DNA from 4 places in the Bradyrhizobium brasilense genome. Region 1 is predicted to be linked to each of the others. Evidence: predicted binding sites of a transcription regulator. Region 1 holds the regulator's gene; each other region holds the start of a gene.
The links. The regulator LexA, encoded in region 1, represses DNA repair genes until DNA is damaged. The targets are predictions, from matches to a motif close to TGTTCNNNNTGTGTTCNG.

Region 1 (4,594 bases):
CGCAGCCCGGCCCCGGCCAGATCGTCTATTCCAACGGCTACGCGCTGCGGGCGCTGGCGCACGCCGAGGGCGCCGAGACCGTCGACCTCGGCGTTGCCGCCGACACGGTGGAGGCGACCACGGCGGGCATCCGCCGGGCGCGCGAGGCCGGTGCCGATGTCCTGATCACGACAGGCGGCGCCTCGGTCGGCGACCACGATCTCGTCAAGCGGTCGCTGGAAGCCGAGGGCGTCGACATGACGTTCTGGCGGATTGCGATGCGGCCCGGCAAGCCGATGATGCATGGCCGGCTCGGCGCGATGCGGGTGATCGGCCTGCCCGGCAATCCGGTGTCGTCCTATGTCTGCGCCTTCCTGTTCCTGGTGCCGTTGATTCGGGCGCTGAGCGGCCGGAAAGTGATTCATCATCGCCGTGCTAGCGCCCTGCTCGGCCGCGACCTCGCCGCCAACGACCAGCGCGAGGACTATCTGCGTGCGCGCCTCGAAGCGCGCGAGGACGGCACGCTGATCGCAACACCGGTGACGCAGCAGGACTCGTCGCTGCTCGGGAATCTCGCTGCGGCACGGGCACTTCTCGTGCGCCCGCCGTTCGCGGCGGCGGCCGTCAAAGGCAGCGAATGCGAGATCCTGACACTGCCCGAATAGGGTTTTCGCGCCCCGCCGATTGTGCGTTGCCCGACACGTTCACCGGAAATTAAGTGGTTGCGGAACACATATCGAACATATAGTGTCCGTTCATGATTTGTTTCGAGTACTGGTGCCTACATTCGGGAAGCCGCGTGGAAGCAGGTGCATTGAGCACATGCTCCTGAGGTCAGGCCCGGCCTGCAGGCCCCACCAGAAGAGTCTCGGAATCGAACGACGCTATCAACCGGGGGAATACTCGAGATGCTCACGCGCAAACAGTACGAACTACTGCGTTTCATCAATGAACGTCTGAAAGAGGCCGGCGTACCGCCCTCCTTCGACGAGATGAAGGATGCGCTCGACCTGCGCTCGAAGTCCGGTATCCACCGCCTGATCACTGCGCTGGAGGAGCGCGGCTTCATCCGCCGCCTGCCGAACCGCGCCCGCGCCATCGAGGTCATCAAGCTGCCCGAACTCTCGGCCGGCGGCGGCAACGGTCGCCGCGGCTTCACGCCCAGCGTCATCGAAGGCACCCTCGGCCGGCGCGCCAGCACGCCGCCGATTGCCGAGGACGACGGCAACCGTCCGGTCGCGGTCCCCGTGATGGGCCGGATCGCCGCCGGTACGCCGATCGAGGCGCTGCAGACCCGCAGCCACACCATCAGCGTGCCGCCCGACATGCTCGGCGCCGGCGAGCACTACGCGCTCGAGGTGCGCGGCGACTCGATGGTCGATGCCGGCATCCTCGACGGCGACATGGCGCTGATCCAGCGCAACGACGTCGCCAATACCGGCGACATCGTGGTGGCGCTGATCGACGAGGAGGAAGCCACCCTGAAGCGCTTCCGCCGCCGCGGCGCATCGATCGCGCTCGAGCCGGCCAACACCGCCTATGAAGTGCGCATCCTGCCGCCGAACCGGGTCCGCATCCAGGGCAAGCTGATCGGCCTTTATCGCAAATACTGAATTGCAAATACTTGCGGCGGCCGGGAACGAGCAACACGTCGGATCGTTCCTTGCATGATAGTGTAGCGTACGGCTTGCCCGATGCGCTCCGATACCTCTCCGCAGCGTCGCGTGTTTGTGATCGGAGCGATCTCGGACCAGTCGTACAATCGCCCAGAAACGAGCAGACGCTCGTTCGCTATCGTCCACTCTGGTAGAGGCCCTAATGCCTCAAGGAGAGGCACGGGTCGCTACCTCGAAATGAGGAGCCATCCGATGTGTGACTATAGTCTGCACGCCGTGGCATCGCGCCCCGCCATTGTCGGAGAGACGCTGATCACGACGACGTTCCGCGGCACGTCGACCCGCGGCTTTGCTTCGGAGAATGACCCCACTGTCGCGGTCTGCATGCTGCCGGGCACCGAGCTCGCTTTCGCCGAGAACGTTCGCTACGACAGCCGCTGGATCTGGACCAAGACGCTGAACTATCGCGTCGGCGTGTTCAACGAAGTCGAGCCCGACGTGCCTGATCGGCATCATGACGCGGTCGAATTCCCCGACGGCAGCCATGTGCTGGTGACCCAGCTGGTCGAGGGACAGCGCGTTAGCGTGCTGCAATTGCCGGCGCTGCATCCGCCGGTCGAGCAGAAGCCGAAGGTTGTGGAGCGGCGGCCCTCCGCATTCGCAACGCTGTTTTTGGGTTGAGCGCATCGTCGCCGCGGAATGAGCTATTCGGCGGCGGATGACCTAAGCAATTTCGGGCGACCCCGGACTCCCGCTTCCGGGGCGCAGAAGGAGATTTGCGTCGGCCGGCACCTTGGCGCATCATCGGGCACGGAGGACGTGCGCGGTGGTCGATAAGGTCACATGGCAAAAGGCTGGACGCGTCACGGAACCGGGCCGCTACATGTTCCGGTTCGGTTGGCTGACGGTAACGGCCGACGACCTGAAAGTCTGGGAGCAATTTCCCGAGGCTTCCTTCACTCTCGTCAAGAAGCCCGACGCCGGCCCCGATTCCGACGAATACCATCTCGGCCTGTTCGAGCTGCCGAGCGCGCCCTCGCCGGACCACGGCTAATCATCGCCCTGCAGATCGGTCTCGGCCGGCGTCGCATCCACCGCGGGCCGCGGCGCGGCGGCAGGCGCGCGCAGCGTCGTCTCGCTCTCGCCGTCGCCGGGAACCGCCGGCGACCACGGCCGGTCGATCCCGCCGGGCTTGACTGCATCGACGGCGTAGCCGTCCCTGCTCCGTCGCAGCACCAGCGCGCCGTGGCGGCGCAGCCGCTCGGCATCGATCACCGATGCCGCGCAGCCCTGCGGCGCCGGCCGCGTCGTCACGATCAGGCCTGCGCGCTCGCAGTCGTCCACCAGGGCCTCCGGCCGGGTCGCCAGCGCGACGAAGGCGCCGCCGGGTCCCTGGGTCACGCAGCCGCCGGCATCGCAGGAGACGCCCTCGCCGAGCGACGCATCGGTGGCGGTGCGCGCGTCGGCGTCCGCCGCCAGCCACTCCTTGACCAAAAATGCATCCTTGGCGCTGTGCATCAGATGCAGCCGTCCATCACCGCCACGCACCGCGACATTGCGGCCGTCGCCCGAGATCAGCACGTCCGGCTGCGGCACCCTGAGCGCCCAGACCGAGGCCACCAGCAGCAGCACCGCGCCTGACCAGCGCAGCGGCGTGCGCAGCAGCCCGAGCAGGATGATGCCGGCGCTCGCTGCGATCAGCGGCCCGATGCCGAACGCCGCCATGCGGCCGACCGCGCCCGGCAGTGCGGCGACCCATTGCGTCACCAGGATCATCCAGTCGATGCCAAGACCCATGATCGCCCAGAACACGCCGTCGAAGCCGAACGGCATGGCGACGAGCCCCAGCAGGCCGGCCGGCATCACGACCGCCGAGACCACCGGCATCGCCGCGAGGTTGGCGAGCAGCCCGTAGGGCGTCACGCGGTGGAAATGGAATGCGGCATAGGGCGTCGTCGCCAGCCCCGCCACCAGCGAGGCCAGCATCAGCATCGTGAGCTCGCGCCCGCCCCACAGCGCGACGCGCGCGGTCGGCGAATGGTCGGGCGACGCCAGCAGGTTCGGCAGTCCGATCTGCACCAGCGCCACCAGCCCGAGCGTCGCCGCGAACGACATCTGGAAACTGGGATGCACCAGCGCCTCCGGCGCGATCGCGAGCACGATCAGCGCTGCCACCGCCAGCGTCCGGAAGGTGATCGCGCGGCGGTCGACGATCACGGCGAGCAGCACCACGGCGGTCATGAAGAACGACCGTTGCGTCGCGACCTCCGCGCCCGACAGCAACAGATAGAACGCCGCGGCGACCAGCGCGGCCGCCGCGGCCCATTTCTTGATCGGATGCCCCGCCGTCAGCGCCGGAAACAGCGCGAGCAGCGCGCGCACCGCGAAGAACACGACGCCGGCGACCACGGCCATGTGGTAGCCAGAGATCGACAGCACATGGCCGAGCCCCGAGATGAACATCGCATCGTTGACCGGCGTCGAGATCGCGTCGCGCCGGCCGGTGAGCAGCGCGGTTGCGATCGCGCGCTGGTCGCCGTCGAGCGTGGTGCGGATCCGCGCGTCGATGGCGTCGCGCAGGCCCTGCATGAAGGCGGCGTAGCGCAGCGCAAAGCCGCCGGTCGCAGGCGGCTCCCTGGTCTTGACCGCGCCCATCACGAAGCCGGAGGCGCCGATGCCCTGGAAATAGAGGTCACGGCCGAAATCATAGGAGCCCGGGCGCTGTGGCCCGAGCGGCGGCATCAGCCGCGCCTTCAACTCAACGAAGCTGCCGACGTCGGGCGCGGTGCCCTTCTTCACCGAGAGCCGGACCCGATCGAGCTTCGTCATGTCGCGCGGGCTCTCCATCGAAACCACGCGCAGCACGAAACGATCGGTCTTCTCGCGGATGTCGCGCGTCTCGACGAAGCCGGTCAGCGCCACCGAGAACATCGGCCGCGCCAGCACCGTGTGAGCGACGCGCGCCGTCTTCCAGGTCGCCGTCGCAAAGCCCGCGGCGA
Region 2 (4,594 bases), 3.7 Mb from region 1:
CCGTGTTCGACGAGCCGGAATGGCAGGGCGATCCGCTCGCCGGACGCACGCTGCTGCTGTTTGCCGAATATGGACTCGGCGACGCCATCAATTTCGTCCGCTATGTGCCGATGCTGGCGGGCAAAGGCGGCCGGATCATTCTGCAGGTGCAGCCGGGGCTGGTCGCGCTGCTGCGGCCGATGCTGCCCGATGTCGCGGTGTTCGCGCGCGGCGAGCCGCTGCCGCCGTTCGATCTGCAACTGCCGCTGCTGAGCCTGCCGCGGATCTTCCGCACCACCGTCGAGACCATTCCTGCAGCGATATCCTATCTGCAGGCGGATGCCGTCAAGCTCGCGCGTTGGCGCGAGGCGCTCGCCGGCGTGACCGCGCTGAAGGTCGGCGTGGTCTGGACCGGCAATCCCAGGCACAAGGGTGACCGCCAGCGCTCGCTGCCGGCGGACGCCGTGCTGCCGCGGCTGGTCACATCGGGCGTGCAGCTCTACAGCCTGCAGAAGGAGCCGCGGCCGGACGATGCTCCGGTGCTGCTGCGTCTTGGTGCAGACGTTGTCGACCTCGCCCCGACGCTCGGCGATTTCGCCGACACCGCGGCAGCCTGCTGCGCGCTCGATCTCGTCATCGCCGTCGACACCTCGGTGGCGCATCTCGCCGGCGCGCTCGGCCGCCCGGTCTGGATGTTGTGTCCCTATGCGCTCGACTGGCGCTGGCTGCGCGAGCGCGCCGACACGCCCTGGTATCCGACCATGCGGCTGTTCCGCCAGGACAAGCCGCAGGCCTGGGATCGCGTGCTGGCCCGCGTGTCGGAAGAGCTTGCGCGCGTTGCGGCCGGCGAACGGGAGTTGCTGTTGCCGGCAGCGGCGAAGTGATCGGCCATCACCCCGCACTCATCCCCTGCGCGCCGCCGAGCAGCTTGGCGTTGAGCCGGCCGCCGTCGAACAGCATTTCGTTCACCGCGCCGTCGACGTCAGAGGAGGTGACCTCGCGGCCACCGTCCCTGACGATGCTGGCCTGGGCGAGACGGCGCATCAGCTCCTTGATGAAGGCGGCGCTGACGCCTTCGGTGCGTCGCACGGCGTCGTCGATGACGGGCTGTTCCAGCGGCAGGCCCTTGCCGTAGAGCCGGATCAGCTTGCCGCGTCCGGTCTCGTCGGGTAGCGGCACCTCGATCGCCTGGTCAATGCGGCCGGGCCGGCCGGCCAGCGCGCTCTCCAGCTCTTCGGGACGGTTGGAGGTCAGCACGAACAGGATGTCGCAATCCTCCTTCAGGCCGTCCATCTCGTTGAGCAGCTTGTTGAGCAGGGATTCCTCGCACGGCCCGCCCATGTCCTCGCGGTCGCGCGCGATCAGATCGACATCCTCGATCACCACCATGGTCGGCTGCAGCAGCCGCGCGAGGTTCATATAGGCGCCGAGCAGCCCGACCTGCTCGGCGGTGATGATCAGCGTGGTGTGATCCGGCAGATTGGTGGCGAGATAGCGAATGGTGTGGGTCTTGCCGGTGCCGGGCGGGCCGTAGAGCAGGATGCCCTTGCGGGTCGACTGGCCGAGCTCGCGCAGCCGATCGCGGCTTTCGACAAAGCCGAGCACGTTGCGATCGAGCAGCCGCAGCGTCCGGTCCGGCAGGATCACGTCATCGCGAGCGACCGTCGGCAGGCGATGCACGGTCAAGCCACGCGAACGTCCGCGATAATTGGCGCCATCCTCCAGCGACAGGATCTTGCCGCGATAGGATCGCGCCGCATGCACGGCGGCTTCCAGTTCGGCGAAAGTGCGCTGCACGAAAGCATTGCCGGTCGCCCCGGCGGGCAACGCTAGCTCGATTCGCAGCGACGGCTCGTGATCATATTCGCGATGGAAGGTCAGTAGCACGGCGTAGCGCAGTTCGCCGGTTCGGCACAGCCATAGTCCATTGGCGAGGCATTTCACCGGCTCGGCCTCGCCGATATCGACATCGCGATATTGCGGCGGCGCGATCGCCGGCGCATTGCGGCCGGCCTTCATCAGCGCCGCGAAGTCCAGCGTCTCGTAGCGATATTCTTCATGGATGCCGAAGAAGTGGATTGGATCGGTGAATAGCTTGTCGATTGCGACCTGAACGTCGGCGCGCATGTGGCCCGGAAACTGTCGCGCCCGTGTCACGATCAGGTTGCGTGGCACGCCGGCGAAATGCCAGTCGAGCGCAACGTAAGCGGATCGAAACGTCTCGCCCGGCAATTCTTCCGAGCTGCGCCGTGCAGCGAGCAGGCAGTCGCTGCACAGCGACGCAGTCGTACCGGAGATCAGAATCTCCGTCACGGCCCTCGGGGCTTCGCAGAGATCGCAGGGGCGGCTGGCGTCGGCCGACTCGGTGGTGATCATCAACGGCTGGCCGTTGGAGCGGATCAGCCACTTCGCCGAGTTGAAGATTGCCCGTGCCACCGGTCCCGGATAGGGACCGCACGGAATGGCGCCCTTGGCCTCGATTAAGGCAGCGGAGGCGATGGCTTCCTGCTCTGATTTCCCAAACACCGTACGCAACAAATCCTGCACGAATTCCAGCGGGGTTTCATCGTCGTCGTGAATGAAGAGCCGCACCGGACCGTCGTCGCTAAACACGTCGTGCATGAGACCCCCGAAACGCAATTGGGAACAAAAGAACAAAGTAAGAACATCACTCCTGCGCGTCAAGCGAAAGATTCTGCGGTCTCACCCCTGACGTGTAGTGAGCCGGCCGGGAACGCGCACTGGAAGTGTAAACGCGGCTCAACGCCTGTGACGATTGTGTTGCGGCAAATGCCAAGAGATGGCCGTCACAGCGGCAAACTTCCGACACACCATCGGGGCGAAAAGGAGTATCCGACATGGCGCGAGCGCGAGAGCAGATTCTTCCCAAGGGTTTGCGGTCGCGCAGTTATTTTATGAGGCCCTCGTGTCGCACAAACTTCGCCTTGCGCTGCTTCTCGTCTTCACCTTGTTCGTCTCTCCCGCGCTCGCGCAGCCGGCCGCCAAGCCGGCGCCGCAGCAACCCGCTACCGGCGACGCGCTGACGCCCGAGCAGGCGAAACGTGCGCTCGACACGCTGCAGGACGACAAGAAGCGCGGCGAGATCATCAACACGCTGCGCGCCATCGCCAATGCCTCGCCGCAGGCGGCGGCCCAGCCGGCGCCTGCGCCCGAGCAGCATTCGCCGATCCCGCTCACCGCCGACAGCCTCGGCGCACAGCTGTTGCTGATGGTGTCCGAGCAGGTCGGCGAGATGTCGCGCGAGGTCGCCGACGTCGCGCGCACGCTGACGCATTTCCCGGCGTTCTATTACTGGTTCGTGCGCACCGCCAATGATCCGGTCGCCTACGGCCTCTTGATCGACATCGCCTGGAAGCTGGCGCTGGTGTTCGGCTGCGCGCTCGCCGCCGAATGGGTTGTGTTCCGCCTGATCAAGCGGCCGGTCGCGTTCCTGGAAGCGCGGCTGCCGCAGACCGCGCGCGTGCCAGTGCAGACGCTCGCCAGCGTCGATCCGCCGTCGTCGGTTGCCGACGTCACGCCGGCGCCCGAGTTGCAGCGGCGTCGGCTCAGCCTGGCGCGGGCCTGGCAGTCGCTGGTCCGGCTGCCCTTCGTGCTTGGACGCCTGCTGCTCGAATTGCTGCCGGTCGTCGTGTTCGGCGGCATCGCCACCGCGCTGCTCGGCACCGAGATCGGCGATCAGTCGACCACGCGGCTCGTGATCCTTGCCGTCGTCAACGCCTATGTGTTCTCGCGCGTCTTGATCTGCGCGGTGCGCGCGCTGGCAGGGCCGTTCGGCCTGTTCCGCGTCCGTGCCGAGACCGCGGCCTATATCGAGATCTGGGCCCGGCGCATCGTCGCCGTCGGCGTCTCGGGCATCGCCTTTGCCAATGTCGCGCTCCTGCTCGGGCTGCATCGCGCCGGCTATGCCGCGCTGATCCGGCTCGTGATGCTGGTCGTGCATCTGTTCGTCGTCGTCATCATCCTGCAGTGCCGCCGCCAGGTCGCCGACGCCATCCGCGCGCCGGCCGATCGCACCGGGCTTGCGGCGCGGACGCGCAACCGGCTCGCGGCGCTCTGGCATGTGCTGGCGATCGCGCTCGACCTCGCGCTGTGGGCGGTGTGGGCGCTCAACATCCGCAACGGCTATTCGCTGCTGCTGCAATATTTCGTCGGCACCGTCGCGGTGCTCCTGGTTACCCGCCTCGTCACCATGGTGGTGCTGAGCCTGATCGATCGCGGCTTCCGCATCAGCCCGGAGTTGATCCAGCGCTTCCCGGGACTCGAGACCCGCGCCAACCGCTATCTGCCGCTGCTGCGCAAGGTGGTCACGGCGGTGATCGCCTTCATTGGCTTCGTCGCCCTGCTCGAGGTCTGGGGCGTCGATGCCATCGTCTGGTTCTATGGCGGCCAGATCGGAAGCCGCCTGATCTCGGCGCTGGTGACGATCGGCATTGCCGCGCTGGCCGCGGCCGTGATCTGGGAAGTCGCCAATGCGCTGATGGATCGGCAGATCGACACCCTGTCGCGCGACGGGCATTACGCCCGCGCCGCGCGCTTGCGCACCTTTCAGCCGATGCTGCGCACCGCGCTGTTCTGCATGATCGTCGCGGTGGTC
Region 3 (4,594 bases), 3.7 Mb from region 1:
ATGCGCCGGCTGTGTCCAGTCGATCCGCGCCTCGGCCTTCTCGATCTTGGCCGCATAGGTGACGCCGTCCTCGCTCTGCTTCGTCAGTTGCAAGCCGCCGCGCCCGAGCGCCGCCATCGCGCGCACCATCAGGTCGGCACCGAGCGGCGCCAGCGCGTCGTGCAGATCGGATGCTGTCATGCTGTCCGATATCGGCAGCCGCTCGGCCATCGCGACGTCGCCGGTGTCGAGGCCGACATCGATCTTCATCACCATCACGCCGCTCTCGGCATCGCCAGCCATGATGGCGCGGTTGATCGGCGCGGCGCCGCGCCAGCGCGGCAAGAGCGACGCATGCAGGTTGAAGCAGCCGAGCCTGGGCGCGTCGAGAATGGCCTGCGGCAGGATCATGCCATAGGCGACGACGACGGCGGCATCCGCGTCATGGGCGCGAAATTCCTCGAGCGCTTCCGAGGTCTTGAGGGTCTTCGGCGTCAGCACGGGAATGCCGAGGCGGCGCGCCTCCTGCTCGACCGGCGTCGGCTGCAATTGCAGGCCGCGCCGCCCGCCCGGCTTCGGCGCGCGGGTGTAGACCGCCACGACCTCATGGCCATGGGCTACGAGTTCCAGCAGCGTCGGCACCGCGAAATCGGGCGTGCCCATGAAGATCAGGCGGAGAGGCATGCGATCGATTTCTTCCGAGAGTAAGCGGCGTTACTCCGCCGCGCGCTTGGCGGCCTTCTCGAATTTCTTGAAGACGCGGTCGCGCTTCAGTTTCGACAGATAATCCACGAACAGCACGCCGTTGAGATGATCGATTTCGTGCTGGATGCAGGTGGCGTAGAGCCCTTCCGCATCCTCCTCATGCACCGTGCCGTCGAGATCGGTGAATCGCACGCGCACCCGCGCCGGCCGCTCGACCTCCTCGTAATATTCGGGGATCGACAGGCAGCCCTCTTCGTACACCGACAGCTCTTCCGAACGCGCAATGATCTCCGGATTGATGAAGACGCGCGGCTTCGCCGTGGTCTCGCCGTTCTCGTCGCGCTTGGCGAGGTCCATGGTGATCAGCCGCAGCGGCTGCGCGACCTGGATCGCCGCCAGCCCAATGCCGGGCGCGTCATACATGGTCTCGAGCATGTCGTCGGCCAGCTTGCGGATCTCCGGCGTCACCTTCTCGATCGGTTTCGACACCAGCCGCAACTGCTTGTCCGGCAGGATGATAATTTCTCTTAATGCCATGGCGGCGATTTAAGCTGCTGACTTCATGGGGTCAATGCGCTCAGGAACCCGTTAGGACAACCTTAACCACGTTTCTTCACCCCGCATTAACCCGGAAAATCAGGAATGCATTTACCATAAGCGTTCCCTCTTCGTTCGCACCTGGCCGCGAATCGGCTACAACTGCCGGCATGAACGAGATTCTCCTCACGATTGGCGACCTTCCCGTCCGTGTCTCCGACGCATTGATCGGCCTTGGGGCGCTGGCGCTGATCCTGCTGTTCGCCATTGCGGTGGTGATCGCACGCGCCAGCCGGCGCGGCGCGGAACTCGCAATGGCCCAGGCCATCCGCGCCGAAGAGTTGGAGGAGCGCCTCGCCGACATGCTGCGGGCCCAGAGCGAATCCTCCGGGCGGGTCGATGCCAAGGTTGATACTATGGCGCAGGCGCTGGCCGGCCGCCAGGCCGAGATGGCCCGGGCAGTCAACGAGCGGCTCGATTCGGTGACCCACCGGGTCGGCCAGTCGATGGAGCAATCGACCCGCAACACGATGGATTCGCTGCGCGTGCTGCATGAGCGGCTCGGCATCATCGACCACGCCCACAAGAACCTCAACGAACTCACCACCCAGGTGACGACGCTGCGCGACGTGCTCGCCAACAAGCAATCGCGCGGCGCCTTCGGCCAGGCGCGGATGGAGGCGATCGTCCGGGACGGCATGCCGAAGGGCTCGTTCGAGTTCCAGTACACGCTGACGTCAGGCAAGCGGCCGGACTGCGTGGTGTTCCTGCCCGACCAGCGCCCGCTCTGCATCGACGCGAAATTCCCGCTCGAGGCCATGACCGCGCTGCACGATGCGCGCAGCGACGAGGAGCGCAAATTCGCCAGCCAGCGGCTGCGCGCCGACGTGCTGAAGCATGTCAGCGACATCGCGGAGAAGTACCTGATCCCGGGCGAGACCCAGGACACCGCGCTGATGTTCGTGCCGTCGGAATCGGTCTATGCCGAGATCCATGACGGCTTCGACGACGTGATCCAGAAGGCCTATCGCGCCCGCGTCGTGCTGGTGTCGCCGTCGCTCTTGATGCTGGCGATCCAGGTGATGCAGCAGATCCTTAAGGACGCCCGCATTCGCGACGCCGCCGACCAGATCCGCAACGAGGTGATGCATCTCGGCGACGACCTCGGCCGCCTGCGCGATCGCGTGCTCAAGCTGCAGACCCATTTCGGCCAGGTGAACGAGGACGTCAGGCAGATCCTGATCTCCGCCGACAAGATCGAGAAACGCGCCGGCCGGATCGAGGAACTCGACTTCAGCAAGTCCGAGACTCCGATCGAGGTCCCCCATTTCGTCAAGCCCAGCACGTCCGACCTGTTCCCCGCCCCGCGCAAGCTGCAGGCGGGGGAGTAGCCTCGAAGTCACCTCGCCCCGCTTGCGGGGAGAGGTCGAAATTCGCGCTTCGCGCGAATTTCGGGTGGGGGAGCTTCCGCACATTGCACCCGTCATAATTCGCTGAGAAAGCCCCTCACCCCACCCTCTCCCCGCGATAGAGCGGGGAGAGGGAGCCAAGGCAGCCGCGGTCGAATCTGCTAACAGAGGGGCATGACCGCGCCCGAAGTGACCGCGACCCAATCGGAAAAGAATCCCCCCGCCGCCACCTCATGGCGCGACAGTTTTGCGGTGTACCTGCAGCCGCGGGTGCTGATCGTGCTGCTGCTGGGCTTCTCCTCGGGGCTGCCGCTGGCGCTGTCGGGCTCGACGCTGCAGGTCTGGATGAAGGAGGCCGGGGTCGATCTCGGCACCATCGGGCTGCTGGCGCTGATCGGCACGCCTTACACGCTGAAGTTCCTCTGGGCGCCGCTGGTCGACGCGCTGCATGTGCCGCTGTTCACGCAGATGTTCGGCCGCCGCCGCGGCTGGCTGCTGTTCTCGCAGCTGCTCTTGATCGCGGCGATCCTGGTGCTGGCGATGGCCGATCCGGCGCGATCGCCATGGTTCGCGGCCTTTGCCGCGCTGCTGGTCGCAACCGCCTCGTCGACGCAGGACATCGTGGTCGATGCCTTCCGCGTCGAAAGCCTGCCCGAAAGCGAGCAGGCCGCCGGCATGGCGTCCTATGTCGCGGCCTATCGCGTCGGCATGCTGGTCTCGACCGCCGGCGCGCTGTTCATCGTCAGCGGCTTCGAGTCCGCTGGCCTCGTGCGCCTGTCGGCGTGGATGTGGGGCTATGTGGTGATGGCCGCGCTGGTCGTGATCGGCATCGTCACCGCACTCGCGGCGACCGAGCCGGCCCAATCGAAAGGCGCGGAAGCCGCCACGCATGCGCAAAACGCGGCCGAACGCGTGCTGCACGCGGCGCTCGGCGCGTTCTCCGAGTTCCTCAGCCGCAAGGACGCCTTCGCGGCGCTCGCCTTTGTGGTGCTGTTCAAGTTCACCGACGCGTTTTCAGGCACCATGACCGCGCCATTCGTGATCGACATCGGCTTTTCCAAGGTCGATTACGCGGCGATCGTGAAGGGCGTCGGCCTTGCCGCGACCCTGATCGGCGGATTTGCCGGCGGCTTCGTGGCGCGGCGCTACTCGCTCGCGACCAGCCTGTGGATCGGCGGCGTGCTGCAGGCGATCGCCAACCTGTCGTTCTCCTGGCTCGCCCATGTCGGCGTCGATCAATGGGCGCTCGCGCTTGCGATCACCGCGGAGAATTTCACCAGCGCGATCGGCACCGTGATCTTCGTCGCCTATCTGTCGGCGCTGTGCCGCAACCCGCTGCACACCGCGACCCAGTATGCGCTGCTGACGGCGCTCGCGGCGGTCGGCCGCACCTATCTGTCGTCGGGCGCGGGCTATGTCGCCAAGGCCGTCGGCTGGCAGGTGTTCTTCGTGATCTGCGTGCTGGTCGCGATCCCGAGCCTGATCCTGCTCGCCTGGCTGCAGCGGCGCGGGCATTTCGATGAGCTGGGGCCGGTCAGGGTTTAGTCGCCTGTAGCCCGGCTTGACCGGGTGATCCAGTATTCCAGAGGCGTTCGTAATTCAGCGGAGAAGCCGCGGAACCACTCTCTCCGCGCGTCGTCCTGGCGAAAGCCGGACCCATTACCCCAAATGCGAATTGTTGCGCGATGTCGGGGCCACGATCCATCCGACAAGCAAGGCCGGTGGTTATGGGTCCTTGCCTTCGCCAGGACGACGATGAGGATGGGTCGCAACTCAAGAAACAGCGCGGTGTCATTACGGGCGCATCCGGACGATGACACCGCAATTGAGGCAGCTACTTCGCCACCACGCTCCACTTGGTGACGATGGCTTCGCTCATCTCGCCGGCATCCTTGGCGCAGGCGACCTCGTCGACCTTCACCGAGATTTCCTTGCCGGAGAGGCTTTTGAGCTGCGCGGCCTGG
Region 4 (4,594 bases), 4.3 Mb from region 1:
GTGGGGTGATCACCAGCGATAGGTCAGCTTCGCGATCGCCTTGCGGCCCTCCGCGTAGAAGCAGCTGGTGTTGCCGTAGCAGGCTGCCACGTAGCGCGTATCGGCGAGGTTGGTGACGTTGAGCGAGAGGCGATAATTGTCCCTGGTATAGGCGACGAGCGCATCGACGACCGTCGACGCCGGCACCTTGAAGGTGTTGGCGTCGTCACCGAACGTCGATCCGACATAGCGGACGCCGGCCCCGAACTGGACGCCGGCGAGCGGACCGCCCTGAACGGTGTAATCGCCCCACAGCGAGAAACGGTTGAGCGGCACCGTGGTCGGCGCCTTGCCGACATTGACGGGATCCTTGGTGACTTCAGCGTCGACATAGGCGTAGCCGCCGCGGATGTTGACGCCCTCGACCAGCGTCGCGGTGCCTTCGAGCTCGACGCCGCGCGACCTGACTTCGCCGGTCTGCTCGGCGAAATAGAACGGCGGGGCGTAGGTGACGACGTTGGACCGGGTCAGGTCGAAGGCGGCCAGCGTGATCAGTGCATTGATGCCGACCGGCTGGTACTTGACGCCGACTTCGTACTGCACGCCGGACTCCGGCTTCAGCAGATCGCCGGCGGCGTTGATGCTCAGCACCGGCAGGAATGATTCCGAATAGCTGAAATAGGGCGCTACGCCATTGTCGAAATTGTACATCACGGCGGCGCGGCCGGTGAATGCCGAGGCGTCGGTCGAGGTCGACGTTTTCGCGAGATTGTTGTCGAGGTCGGTGGTGACGAAATCCTGCCGCCCGCCAAGCATGAACGACAGCCGGCCGAGCCGGATCTGGTCCTGCAGATAGAGGCCGGCCTGCGACTGCTTGATGCCGGTGTCGTCATACGGTCCGTTGTTGGTCCAGCTGTTGGTATAGACCGGCGCAAAGACGTTGAGCTTGCCGGTGCTGTAGCTCGAGGCCATGTCGCGGAACGAGGTGTTGCGGTAATCGACGCCGAACAGCGTCGTGTGGCTCAGCATGCCGGTGACGAACTTGCCCTGCAGCTGGTTGTCGACCGTGAAGGAATCGATCGTCGAGCTGCCGCCGGCGCCGCCGCGCGACAGCAGGCCCGCGGCCTCGTCGGCCGCCGATGCATAGCCGGTGCCGTAGAAGCTCTTCTGCTCGTTGTGCATCCACGAATAACGCAGGTTCTGGCGGAAGGTCAGCGCCTCGTTGAAGTCGTGCGACAGCATGTAGCCGACAGAGGATTGCTCGGTGTCGAACTGGTTGAAGCCGGGCTCGCCGACGAAGCGCGTGTTCGGAATGTAGCGACCGTTATTGGCCCAGACGGTGCCGGACGGCGGCAGGAATTGCAGGCCCCAGCCGGTGCGTTCCTTCTGGTAGTTCGCGAGGAAGGTGATCGTGGTGTCCTCGTTCGGCTTCACGGTGACGGCGGGCGCGATGAAGACGCGATTGTCCTTGGTGTAGTCGACCTGGGTCTCGCCATCGCGCGCGACGCCGGTCAGGCGCCACAGCACGGTTCCTTCCTTGTTGGCGCGGCCGCCGATGTCGAACTCGCCCTGATAACGGTTGAAGCTGCCGCCCGACAGCGACACTTCCCCGAACTCGCGCGCGGTCGGCAGCTTGCTGACATAGTTGAGGATGCCGCCGGTGCCGCTGCCGCCGAACATCGCCGACGATGGCCCCTTCAGGACCTCGAGGCGCTCGGCCCCGTACGGATCGAGCCCGAGGAAGTGCACATAGTTGCTGCTCGGCAGCCGCAGGCCGTCGAGATAGAGGCCCGGCATCGTCATGTCGAAGCCGCGGATCTGCAGGCCGCCGAAGCGGGTGTCCGAGCCGCCATTCACGTCGCCGCTGACGCCAGCGGTGTAGCGCAATGCCGCGCCCACCGATTCCGCACCCTGGTTCCTGATCTGGTCCGTCGTGACGACCGAGATCGATTGCGGGATTTCGATCAGCGGCGTGTCGGTCTTGGTCGCCGTGCCCGAACGTGTGGCAACGAACCCGACCACCGGACCGCCGGCTCGCTCGCTGGCGCCGGCACCCGATAGTGCCGCCGCTGGCGGCGTCGCCTGCTGGGATCGAGCCACGCGGTTGGCGCGGCTCGCGCGTGCGGCCACCGGACGACGAACCGGTTTTGCATTCGCAGTGATCGCGCGCTGCTGGGGGGCGTCCACGCTCACCGGCGGCAGTTCCGATTGTGCGTCGGCGCGTTCGGTCGTGACTCCTGCGGCAAGGACGGCGGCGGTACATAGACCGATCGTTCGCAGCGCTGGATGTTGACGGGTGGAATGCGAAGCAAGTCGATCGATCACGCGAAGGCGCCCCTGATGTCAGCCTGGATGGATTTGTGATCCGGCTCTACAGCGCGGGGCTCGCGAGTACAGACCTCGGCAGTTGGAATAGATCGAGACTGCGCGCGCGATCAGCGTGCGATCGCTGAAACAGCAAGGAAATCGACGACACGCTGCGACAATAAGCGCGCGATGCTCGTCGTGCTGGAATGATTCTTGAAAATGATTCCTGCAGTTGTCGACGATGCGAGCTGTGTTCGATCGCGCGAGGCGCGCGTCATCGCGCGCGACGCCTGACGCTTCCGCGCCGGCGGAAGCGGATGCGCCGCGCGGTGAATTGGTACCGGGCGACCAGCCCTCGGCGCCGTGAACGTTCTTGTAATGTTCTTGCACTTGCCGCCCGGTTCCGCTACCTTTGATTGCGGAAGAATAGGGGCAGCATGGTCCAGCGCGTTTCCACCGTCGCATTCGAGGGGATCGAGGCCCGCGCGGTCGACGTGCAGGTGCAGGTCGCGCCGGGATTGCCCGCGTTCGCGATCGTCGGCCTGCCCGACAAGGCGGTGTCGGAAGCCCGCGAACGCGTGCGTTCGGCGCTGATCGCCTCCGGCCTCGCGCTTCCCGCGCGCCGCATCACCGTCAACCTCGCACCCGCCGACCTGCCCAAGGAGGGCAGCCATTACGACCTGCCGATCGCGCTCGGCCTGATGGCGGCGATCGGCGCGATCCCGCCGGATGCGCTGAACGGCTTCACCGTGCTCGGCGAGCTCGGGCTCGACGGCTCGCTCGCAGCCGTTGCGGGCGTGCTGCCCGCGGCAATCGGCGCCAATTCGCGCGACGAGGGATTGATCTGCCCGGCCGCCTGCGGCTCGGAAGCCGCCTGGGCCAGTCCGGACATCCAGATCATCGCGGCACATTCGCTGATCCAGATCGCCAACCACTTCAAGGGCACGCAGGTGCTGTCGCGGCCGCAGCCGAAGGTGCAAGACCAGAACGACGCGCGCGAGGAAACGCTTCTGGACCTGCGCGACATCAAGGGCCAGGAGAGCGCGAAACGCGCGCTCGAGATCGCCGCCGCCGGCGGTCATCATCTGTTGATGATCGGATCGCCCGGCGCCGGCAAATCGATGCTGGCGGCGCGACTGCCCTCGATCCTGCCGCCGCTGTCGCCGTCGGAGCTGCTCGAAGTCTCGATGATCGCCTCGGTTGCCGGCGAGATCCGCGACGGCGCCTTGACCGCGCGACGCCCGTTCCGCAGCCCGCATCATTCCGCCAGCATGGCGGCGCTGACCGGCGGCGGCATGCGCGCCAAGCCGGGCGAGATTTCGCTCGCGCATCAAGGCGTGCTGTTCCTCGACGAATTGCCGGAGTTCGATCCGCGCGTGCTGGATTCGCTGCGCCAGCCGCTGGAGAACGGCGAGGTATCGGTGAGCCGGGCCAACCACCGCGTCACCTATCCGGCGCGCTTCATGCTGGTTGCGGCGATGAACCCGTGCCGTTGCGGCCATGCCTATGAGCCCGGCTATTCCTGCAAGCGCGGCCGGCTCGACCGCTGCACCGCCGACTACCAGATGCGGATCTCCGGCCCGCTGATGGATCGCATCGACCTGCGGATCGAGGTGCCCGCCGTGACCGCGGCGGATCTGATCCTGCCGCCGCCGGCGGAAGGATCGGCCGAGGTCGCCGCCCGCGTCGCGGCCGCGCGCGACATCCAGCTCGCGCGCTATGCGGCAGCCGGCATGCCGCATGTCCGCACCAATGCGGAAGCGCCGAGCTCGCTGCTCGAGACCATCGCGCAGCCCGACGCCCATGGACAGAAGCTGCTCCGCGAGGCCGCCGACAACATGCACCTCACCGCGCGCGGCTATCACCGCGTGCTGCGCGTGGCGCGCACGCTTGCCGATCTCGACGGCGCCGAGACGATCGGCCGGCTACATCTCGCCGAAGCGCTGTCCTATCGTGCATTGGCCGACGATTTGCGCCGCGCGGCGTGATCCGAATCGAAGCCCTGTCCCGATTCGCGCCGCATTGCCCCGCGTCAACGCGGCGGTAACGAGTTTTGTTTACGCTCCGCAAACCATAAGCACCGCGATCGGCGGCATGCTTGGGTCGAGCGAGTTGTGTCATGTTGCGTTTGAAGATTTTGACCTCGGTGGTTCCCCTTGCCGTGGCCGCGGTCCTTGCCCGCGCCGAATTCCTGCCGGGCCCGCGGCCCTGCATCGAGGTGGGCGGCGCCACGATGCAGATCGCATCGATCCCCTGGCTGGCGCAGCTTCACGTCAGCTTCACTGACGACCCCAGCCAAGCCACCGTC

Region 2: QA635_RS03820 (ATP-dependent Clp protease adaptor ClpS) is a predicted target of LexA. The motif match lies at 2,630-2,647, and genes of this name have one in related genera.
Region 3: QA635_RS03580 (DNA recombination protein RmuC) is a predicted target of LexA. The motif match lies at 1,343-1,360, and genes of this name have one in related genera.
Region 4: QA635_RS00960 (YifB family Mg chelatase-like AAA ATPase) is a predicted target of LexA. The motif match lies at 2,655-2,672, and genes of this name have one in related genera.

The regions. Positions count from the first base shown of each region.
Region 1 covers NZ_CP121669.1:4,523,223-4,527,816, reverse strand. The annotation lists gene QA635_RS21265 (molybdopterin molybdotransferase MoeA) at 1-644, shown strand, start outside; gene lexA (transcriptional repressor LexA) at 888-1,592, shown strand; gene QA635_RS21255 (hypothetical protein) at 1,848-2,276, shown strand; gene QA635_RS21250 (hypothetical protein) at 2,422-2,649, shown strand; gene QA635_RS21245 (ComEC/Rec2 family competence protein) at 2,646-4,594, opposite strand, start outside.
Region 2 covers NZ_CP121669.1:837,368-841,961, forward strand. The annotation lists gene QA635_RS03815 (tetratricopeptide repeat protein) at 1-863, shown strand, start outside; gene QA635_RS03820 (ATP-dependent Clp protease adaptor ClpS) at 871-2,601, opposite strand; gene QA635_RS03825 (mechanosensitive ion channel family protein) at 2,906-4,594, shown strand, end outside.
Region 3 covers NZ_CP121669.1:794,676-799,269, reverse strand. The annotation lists gene fmt (methionyl-tRNA formyltransferase) at 1-663, opposite strand, end outside; gene def (peptide deformylase) at 694-1,221, opposite strand; gene QA635_RS03580 (DNA recombination protein RmuC) at 1,392-2,612, shown strand; gene QA635_RS03575 (AmpG family muropeptide MFS transporter) at 2,805-4,175, shown strand; gene QA635_RS03570 (hypothetical protein) at 4,465-4,594, opposite strand, start outside.
Region 4 covers NZ_CP121669.1:205,297-209,890, forward strand. The annotation lists gene QA635_RS00955 (TonB-dependent siderophore receptor) at 10-2,172, opposite strand; gene QA635_RS00960 (YifB family Mg chelatase-like AAA ATPase) at 2,724-4,274, shown strand; gene QA635_RS00965 (hypothetical protein) at 4,406-4,594, shown strand, end outside.